Regions from separate parts of the Pseudomonas sp. S2_B07 genome, predicted to be linked through region 2. Evidence: riboswitches for the same ligand, from Rfam matches in the RefSeq annotation. Region 2 holds a riboswitch; the other holds the start of a gene.

Region 1 (4,414 bases), 1.7 Mb from region 2:
ACTGCGCTCGCTGCGCCACGCCAGGTCCTTGAAGCTGATCGGGCGGCTGATGATCCGACCGTCCAGTTCCGGCAGCGCGATGTGCATCGCCAGGTCGCGCGGGCCTAGGCCCTGCTCGCTGGCGCGCCAACCGGGTTCGTTGTCCTGGGCGCATATCGCCTGGATCACCGGGATGTTGCGGCGAAAGGGTCGCAGATGCGGCGCTTCGGGACTGGATTGGGCAAAACCGGTGGTGTTCAGAATCACCCCCGCCTCGACTTCATCCAGCCAATCCTCGACCACCGTCAGGCAGCCGGGCTCTTTCAAACTGGCCACGGCCATCGGCAAAGGGTTTAACCCGGCCGCTTGCAAACGCTGGCAGAAAACATCGATGAAAGCGGTATTGGCCGCTTGCAAATGCGAGCGGTAAAACAGCACTGCCGCCACCGGTTGATCGGCTTGCCAGTCGGCCTGCCAATCCTTCAGTTCAGCCGGACTTTTGTGCGGGTGGTAAATCGCTGTGCGCGGCAGGACTTGCGGCTCGGCCCACGCGTAATCGCGGTCCAGCCAGCGAGTGGCGAGGCAGCGGAAAAAGTCCAGGGCATTGCCCATGCCGCCCTGACGCAAAAACTGCCAGAGCCGATCACGGTCGCAGGCCTCGACGGTGCTGAGGTCGCTGAGTTCCGGGTCCGGACGATCATCGCCGGGCACCAGAATCAGTTGCACGCCTCGCTCGGACAATTGCACCAGCCGCTCGACGCCATAACGCCAGTAGGCAATGCCGCCGTGCAGCGAGATCAGGATCACCTTGGCGTGGCGCAGCACTTCATCGACATACAAATCGACCGAGGCGTGATTCTGCACCTGCATCGGGTTGGCCAAACGTACGCTCGGGTAGTCGTCGGGCAGTTGCTGCGCGGCTTCGGCCAGCAGCGCCAGGCTGGAATCGCCGCTGCACAGGATCACCAGCTCGGCGGGGGTTTGTCCGAGGTCGGCGATGTTGTCATCCGACACAAAACCGCCGGGCTGGGTCCTGAGCAGGTGCATGGCTTAAACGCTGAGCGCAGCGCGCAATTGCGCTTCGAGTTCGGTGGCGTCCAGTTCCTGGCCGATCAGCACCAGGCGCGTGGTGCGTCCTTCCTCGACTCCCCACTGGCGGTCGAAGTGCTTGTCGAAACGTGTGCCCACGCCCTGAATCAGCAAGCGCATTGGTTTGTTCGGGATTGCCGCGAAACCTTTGATACGCAGGATGCCGTGCTTGACCACCAGTTGCGTCAGGGCGTCCATCAGCAGGCTTTCGTCGGCTTGCGGCAGCTCAATGGAGATCGAATCGAACGCGTCGTGGTCGTGATCGTCTTCACCTTCATGGTGATGATCGTGGTGACTGTGACGGCTGTCGATGTGTTCTTCGGAGCCGGCGCCGAGGCCGATCAACACGTCCAGTGGCAGGCGACCACTGCTGGCTTCGATGACTTTCACTGCAGGCGGCAGTTCTTCGGCGACTTCGAGGCGTACGCGGGCCAGGTCTTCAGGGCTGATCAGGTCGGCCTTGTTGAGGATCACCAGGTCGGCGCTGGCCAGTTGGTCGGCGAACAGTTCGTGCAGCGGCGATTCGTGGTCCAGGTTCGGGTCGAGTTTGCGCTGGGCATCCACTTGATCCGGGAACGCGGCGAAGGTGCCGGCGGCCACGGCCGGGCTATCGACCACGGTGATCACTGCGTCAACGGTGCAGGCGCTGCGGATTTCTGGCCACTGGAAGGCCTGGACCAGCGGCTTTGGCAGGGCCAGGCCCGAGGTTTCGATGAGGATGTGATCGAGGTCGCCGCGACGGGCCACCAGTTCGCGCATCACCGGGAAGAATTCTTCCTGGACGGTGCAACACAGGCAGCCGTTGGCCAGTTCGTAGACGCGACCGTTGGCTTCTTCTTCGGTGCAGCCGATGGAGCACTGCTTGAGGATTTCGCCGTCGATGCCCAGCTCGCCGAACTCGTTGACGATCACCGCAATGCGACGGCCTTGGGCGTTGTCGAGCATGTGCCGCAGCAAGGTGGTTTTGCCCGAGCCGAGGAAGCCGGTAACGATGGTGACGGGGAGTTTGGCCAGTGTTTTCATCGGATGCCCTTTGGCAAGGTGGCGGGCATACGGGACGACGACCGCAGCAGCACACGCTGCGCGGAAGATTTCGCCACCGGATCACCCCGCCCGGTTGAAAGTCAGAATCTGTGTCGAGGCAGGTCTCCTGGCTGACGGCTGGCCAGTCGTTTGACTGGCGGTTTCTGCGCCTTCCCGCTCGCGCCATGGCTGGCGCATGCAGTGGCATGGCAGAAACTGAACCGTTCACAGTTGCGGGGGCAGCCGCGGCATTGACCGCGTTCCCTTCTTAGCTTCGGCAAACGCCGAAGAACCTCGAAAGCGCAAGGCTACGCATCGCGCTGGGGCGGGTCAATGTCTTGTGGCGGCCATTAGGACGCTATGGCGTCGACACGGTCCCAAGTTGAGAACCCTTGCCAATTGACGCGAATCCCCCGCCCATGCTCTCCTACGCATCTTGTTACGGGTGCCCTTCACAGGGTGAAACGGGAAACCGGTGAATCATGTGCTTTACTCAAAGCCATGTCAGTCCGGTGCTGCCCCCGCAACGGTAAGCGAGCGAAGCATCAAATCCACTGTGCCAGCAGTTCGGCATGGGAAGGTGATGCTTGCAGGTCAAGGCGAAAGCCTGCGCCCCTCGTGAGCCCGGAGACCGGCCCGCAACACCCAGTGACCGTTACGGTCACTGAACAACAAACCCGCGGTGGGCGGGCGCTGTTTGAACGTCTGCGTGCCCGGCTCGCAGGGGTTTTCCATGCGCTCTATTCACCCGCTGACAGACCAGAGGGATGCGCCATGTCGATCATCAACAGCACCGCCAGCAACGCCGATAAGAGCACCGCCAGCACCACGTCTACCCTGACCCAACGCCTGACTGCCGCCATCTGCGCGTCGATCCTGGGCGCGTGCCTGGTGTATTTCGCCGGTTTCTCGCACATCGAAGCGGTGCACAACGCTGCACACGATACCCGTCACAGCTCTGCGTTCCCGTGCCATTGAGAGCTCTCGACATGATCAAGCGTATTGCGCAAACCGCAGGGTTTACCGGGCTGCTGGCCGCCCTGCTGCTGACCTTGCTGCAAAGCTTCTGGGTCGCACCGCTGATTCTTCAAGCGGAAACCTACGAGAAAGCCGAGCCGGCAGTGGTTCAACCCCATGAACACGCCAAAGGCGCCATGGCCGCGCACACCCACGACGCCGAAGCCTGGGAGCCGGAAGACGGCTGGCAGCGCGTGCTGTCGACCACTGGCGGCAATCTGGTGGTGGCCGTTGGTTTCGCCCTGATGCTCGCCGGCCTCTACACCCTGCGTGCACCGACTAAAACGTCTCAAGGCCTGCTCTGGGGTCTGGCCGGTTATGCAACGTTTGTCCTCGCACCGACCCTGGGCCTGCCGCCTGAACTGCCGGGCACCGTTGCGGCGGATCTGGCGCAACGGCAGATCTGGTGGATCGGCACTGCTGCTTCAACCGCTGTCGGTATCGCGCTGATCGTGTTCAGCCGTCACTGGCTGATGAAAGTGCTGGGCGTGGCGATTCTGGCCGTTCCGCACGTGATTGGCGCGCCACAACCGGAAGTGCATTCGATGCTCGCGCCGCAAGCCCTGGAAGCTCAATTCAACATCGCTTCGCAGTTGACCAACGTAGCGTTCTGGCTGGCCCTGGGCCTGATCAGCGCCTGGTTGTTCCGCCGCAAAAGCGATGGCCAATACCACGCATGACTGATGCCAGCACAGCGCCGACGCTAGTGGTCGGCCTGGGCTGCCAGCGCGGCTGCCCCGCGAGCACGCTGCGGGCATTGCTGGATCAGGCGCTACAGGCTCATCAAATCGGGCTTCATGAGATAAAGGCCCTCGCCAGCATTGACCTGAAGCGCGATGAGCCTGGCCTGATCGAACTCGCGGAACAACTCGCACTGCCGTTGATGTTCTTCAGCAGTGAACAATTGGCTGGATATCACACCAGCCTCAGCCATCGTTCCGACATCGCGTTCGAACGCACCGGCTGCTACGGCGTAGCGGAAAGTGCCGCCCTGGCACTGGCCGAACAGCTGGCTCAGGCTCCGGTAAAACTGCTGATCTGCCGACAAAAATACGCGCAAGCAACCCTGGCATTGGCCGGCGCTGCGTAAAATCCCCGATAATCGCGCATTCGATCATGAGCAATCTTCATCTGAAGCGTTGCCCGGCCTCTTTTTTCACAGGAAACGACGATGACCGTCTACTTCATTGGCGCGGGTCCCGGCGACCCGGAACTGATCACGGTCAAAGGCCAACGGCTGATTCGCAGCTGCCCGGTGATCATCTATGCCGGCTCACTCGTGCCGGCAGCCGTGCTGGAAGGCCAT
Region 2 (4,414 bases):
ATATCCGGTGATTACCGGTGGCGCGGTCCACTTCCCAGATCGCCGCGCGGCCTTCTTCCTTGTCCAGGCCGTTTTCACCGACGTTGCTGTTTGAGCCCACCGTGACGTACAGCTTGCTGCCGTCCTTGCTGGCGATGACGTTTTTGGTCCAGTGATGATTCAGCGTGCCCCCCGGCAGATCGACCACCTTGATCGGCGGCGACTTGATCGCGGTGTCACCGCTTTCATAGTGAAAGCGCAACAAGCGGTCGGTGTCGGCCACGTACAGGTCACTGCCGACCAGCGTCATGCCGAATGGTGAATTGAGATTTTCCAGGAACACCGTGCGGGTTTCGGCGATGCCGTCATGGTCCTTGTCTCGCAGCAGCGTGATGCGATTCGGGCTGGGGACGGCGGCGCCGGCGCGGCCCATGGTTTTCTTCATGACCCAGCCACGAATCCCTTTGCCGTCATCGGGTTTGGCTGGCGCGTTGGTTTCGGCCACCAGCACGTCACCGTTGGGCAGCACGTAGAGCCAGCGCGGGTGATCGAGGTCTTCAGCGAAGGCCGCCACTTGGGTGCCGGCGGCAGCGGTGGGTTTCGCGCCGGCCGGCCAGCCGACCGCCGGGGCGATGTTCACCGTCGGGATCAGGGTTTTATTCGGTTCGGGCAACTTGGGTGACGGGCCGGTGCCGTCGGAGACTTGCAGGCTGGAGGTTTCACCACAGGCGGCAAGCCCTCCGGCGAGCACGATGACGAGAACGAGCGGGGGGTTGCGCATGCTGGTCTTCCCTATGAATGCAGTGTCTTAATTCATAGAGAAGTTAAACAGAGCGATGGTTCAACCGGTCAGCCGCGAGCTTCCTTGAGCAGCACCGCAATGCCGGGGTGATAGTTGCCGGCTTCATTGCGCAATTTGCGGTAGGCGTAAGGGAAGTACCAGGCCACGGCGCAGCAGTGTTCCTTTTGCAGGTCGTCGACCATGTCCTGAAGTTCTTCTGGGGTCGCGCTCTGCTGGGCTTTTTGTGGAGCCACGAACAGGCAGCCGAGTTTCAGGTCGCTGGCGTAGCTGATGCGTTTGGCATCGCTGGTGATGTCTTGCAGCGCCTGGGTCAGGTTCAGGCTGTTGACCTTGGGCCAGCGTTGAGTGGCCTGAAAGTAGGCGCGCTCTTCAGCAGTTGCAATAAACAGATCGGCACGGGCATTGCGCTCGCCTTCTTCGTTCTGTTTACGCGTCGTTGTATTTTGCAGAGTGACCATTTCCGCCATCCACGCAGCGGCATTGAGCAGGCCAAGGTTAGCCTTTTCGTCATGCCAGTAAGGCGCTTCGTTATCGCCGCGAACCGAGTTGTAGCGGTCGATACAGTCAAACCAGCGTTCCAGCACCGGTCGCAGGAATTCCAGCTTCGGATTGCTGATAATCATGCCTTGCATGTTGCTCACCCTTGTAATTGTGTTGTTGGGTTTGTGGCTCTTTGATATCACTGCTGACCGTGTGGTGCAAGATTGGCGTCAGTAAATTGAGCGGCGGCAGTATATCGCTCGCCGGGGCTTTGTCTTCATTTGACGCTCTACCCCCAACCCTCTAACCTTCGCGGCTTGTTTCAGGTGCTCTGTGGCAGTGGCCGACAGAGTGAAACAGGGAAGCCGGTGAGTGACTATCGTCAAGCGACGAAGCGTCACGATCCCGGCGCTGCCCCCGCAACGGTAAATGAGTGAAGACTGCGCCTTGAGCCACTGTGTCTGTTGTCGACATGGGAAGGCGCGCAGTCCGGCCAAAGCCGCTCATGAGCCCGGAGACCGGCCTGATTCATCCAGCGGCATCACGGTGGGCGATGCCAGGCTTCTTGCCGTCTATTTTTGTGCCTGCCCGCCGTTATCCAGCCTCAACGGAGAGCTCCCCCATGACCGATACCCCAGATCGTGACGAACGCCATTTGGCGCGCATGCAGCGCAAAAAAGCCGTGATCGACGAACGCATTGCCAATTCCCCGAACGAGTGCGGCTTGCTGCTGGTGCTGACGGGCAACGGCAAAGGCAAAAGCAGTTCGGCGTTCGGCATGCTCGCCCGCTCCATGGGTCACGGCATGCAGTGCGGTGTGGTGCAGTTCATCAAGGGCCGCAACAGCACCGGCGAAGAGCTGTTCTTCCGTCGCTTCCCGGAGCAAGTGCGCTTCCATGTCATGGGCGAGGGCTTCACCTGGGAAACCCAGGACCGCCAGCGTGACATTGCCGCCGCCGAAGCCGCTTGGGCGGTGTCCCGTGAATTGCTCAGCGATCCGTCCATCGGCCTGGTGGTGCTGGATGAACTGAACATTGCGCTCAAACACGGCTACCTCGACCTCGATCAAGTGCTCAGCGATTTGCAGGCACGTCCGCCGATGCAGCACGTGGTGGTGACCGGTCGTGGCGCCAAACCGGAAATGATCGAGCTCGCCGACACCGTCACCGAAATGGGTGTGATCAAGCACGCGTTCCAGGCCGGGATCAAAGCGCAAAAAGGCGTCGAGCTGTGAGTCAACCTCGTCATTGCCCGGCGGTACTGATTGCCGCGCCGGCCTCCGGTCAGGGCAAGACCACCGTCACCGCCGCGCTGGCCCGTTTGCATCGCAATCAGGGGCGCAAGGTGCGCGTATTCAAATGCGGCCCGGACTTTCTCGACCCGATGATTCTCGAACGCGCCAGCGGTGCGCCGGTGTATCAACTGGACATGTGGATGGTCGGCGAGCAGGAAAGTCGTCGACTGTTGTGGGAAGCCGCCGCTGAAGCCGACTTGATCCTCATCGAAGGCGTCATGGGCTTGTTCGACGGCACGCCGTCCAGCGCCGACCTGGCACGGCACTTTGGTGTGCCGGTGCTCGCGGTGATCGACGGCACCGCCATGGCGCAGACCTTTGGTGCGTTGGCATTGGGCCTGGCGAAGTATCAGCCGGACTTGCCGTTTGCCGGCGTGTTGGCCAATCGCGTCGGCACGCTGCGTCATGCGCAACTGCTCGAAGGCAGCCTCACCGAAGGCTTGCGCTGGTACGGCGCGTTGTCGCGGGAAACCGGGATCGAATTGCCGAGCCGTCATCTGGGCCTGGTTCAGGCCAGTGAGCTGAATGACCTCGATCTGCGCCTGGATGCGGCGGCCGATGCGTTGGCCAACAGTTGCGAGGTGGCGCTACCACCTGCGGTGGAATTTGCCGCCCCGGATGTGATCCCTGCCGAGCCGTTGCTCGCGGGTGTACGAATTGCCGTGGCCCGTGATGAAGCGTTTGCGTTCACCTACGGCGCGAGCCTGGATTTACTGCGAGCCATGGGCGCCGAGTTGCGGTTTTTCTCGCCGATTCGTGACCGCCAATTACCCGAGGCGGACAGCCTGTATCTGCCGGGCGGTTATCCGGAGTTGCACCATGTCGCACTGTCGCAGAACACCCCGATGCTCGACGCGATCCGCGCGCATCATGCTGCCGGTAAACCGCTGTTGGCCGAGTGTGGCGGCATGTTGTATTTGCTCGACTCGCTGACCGATGTCGACGGCACTCGTGCCGAACTGGTGGGCTTGCTGAAGGGCGATGCGGTGATGCAAAAGCGTCTGGCCGCGTTGGCGTTGCAAGCGGTGGAATTGCCGGAAGGTTCGTTGCGTGGCCACACGTATCACCATTCGCTGACCAGTACCGAGCTTGAGCCGATTGCGCGTGGCCTGAGCCCGAATGGCGGGCGCGGGGCGGAGGCGGTTTATCGTGAGGGGCGGATGACGGCTTCTTATGTGCACTTTTATTTTCCGTCCAATCCATCGGCGGTTGCCGCGCTGTTCGTGCCTGATCATCAGGACGCCATCGCGAGCAGGCCCACTCCTGCATTGGATCACCTCAACCCTGTGGGAGCGAGCTTGCTCGCGAAGAGGCCATGACTGACAACGCATTCTCCGAAGCCGAACGCGCAGCGGTCTACCGCGCCATCGGCGAGCGCCGCGACATGCGTCACTTCAGCGGCGGCACGGTCGAGCCCGAGCTGTTGCGACGCCTGCTCGAAGCCGCGCACCAGGCGCCAAGCGTCGGCCTGATGCAGCCCTGGCGTTTCATTCGCATCAGCGACCGAGCCCTGCGCGGCAAGATCCAGTTGCTGGTGGAGGAGGAACGCATCCGCACCGCCGAAGCCCTCGGCGAGCGCACCGACGAATTCATGAAGCTCAAGGTCGAAGGCATCAACGACTGCGCCGAGGTGCTGGTCGCCGCGCTGATGGATGATCGCGAGCGTCACATCTTCGGCCGTCGCACTTTGCCGGAGATGGACATGGCCTCGTTGTCCTGCGCGATCCAGAACCTCTGGCTGGCCTCCCGCGCCGAAGGTCTGGGCATGGGCTGGGTGTCGCTGTTCGAGCCGCAAGCGCTGGCGGACCTGCTGGGTTTGCCGGCCGGGGCCAAGCCGTTGGCGGTACTTTGCCTGGGCC

Evidence for each region. A riboswitch is a leader RNA that binds a small molecule or an ion and turns the genes downstream of it on or off. The one in region 2 is predicted to bind cobalamin.
Region 1: linked by a shared signal. The riboswitch ahead of cobW (cobalamin biosynthesis protein CobW) and the one ahead of cobO (cob(I)yrinic acid a,c-diamide adenosyltransferase) in region 2 are both predicted to bind cobalamin.

What each region holds. Positions count from the first base shown of each region.
Region 1 is NZ_CP162769.1:26,308-30,721, reverse strand. It holds gene cobN (cobaltochelatase subunit CobN) at 1-1,026, opposite strand, end outside; gene cobW (cobalamin biosynthesis protein CobW) at 1,030-2,091, opposite strand; cobalamin riboswitch at 2,192-2,403, opposite strand; cobalamin riboswitch at 2,518-2,745, shown strand; gene AB4N43_RS00115 (CbtB domain-containing protein) at 2,866-3,069, shown strand; gene AB4N43_RS00110 (CbtA family protein) at 3,081-3,788, shown strand; gene AB4N43_RS00105 (cobalamin biosynthesis protein) at 3,785-4,198, shown strand; gene cobM (precorrin-4 C(11)-methyltransferase) at 4,280-4,414, shown strand, end outside.
Region 2 is NZ_CP162769.1:1,772,785-1,777,198, reverse strand. It holds gene AB4N43_RS08250 (PQQ-dependent sugar dehydrogenase) at 1-760, opposite strand, end outside; gene AB4N43_RS08245 (hypothetical protein) at 829-1,413, opposite strand; cobalamin riboswitch at 1,569-1,802, shown strand; gene cobO (cob(I)yrinic acid a,c-diamide adenosyltransferase) at 1,884-2,495, shown strand; gene AB4N43_RS08235 (cobyrinate a,c-diamide synthase) at 2,492-3,874, shown strand; gene bluB (5,6-dimethylbenzimidazole synthase) at 3,871-4,414, shown strand, end outside.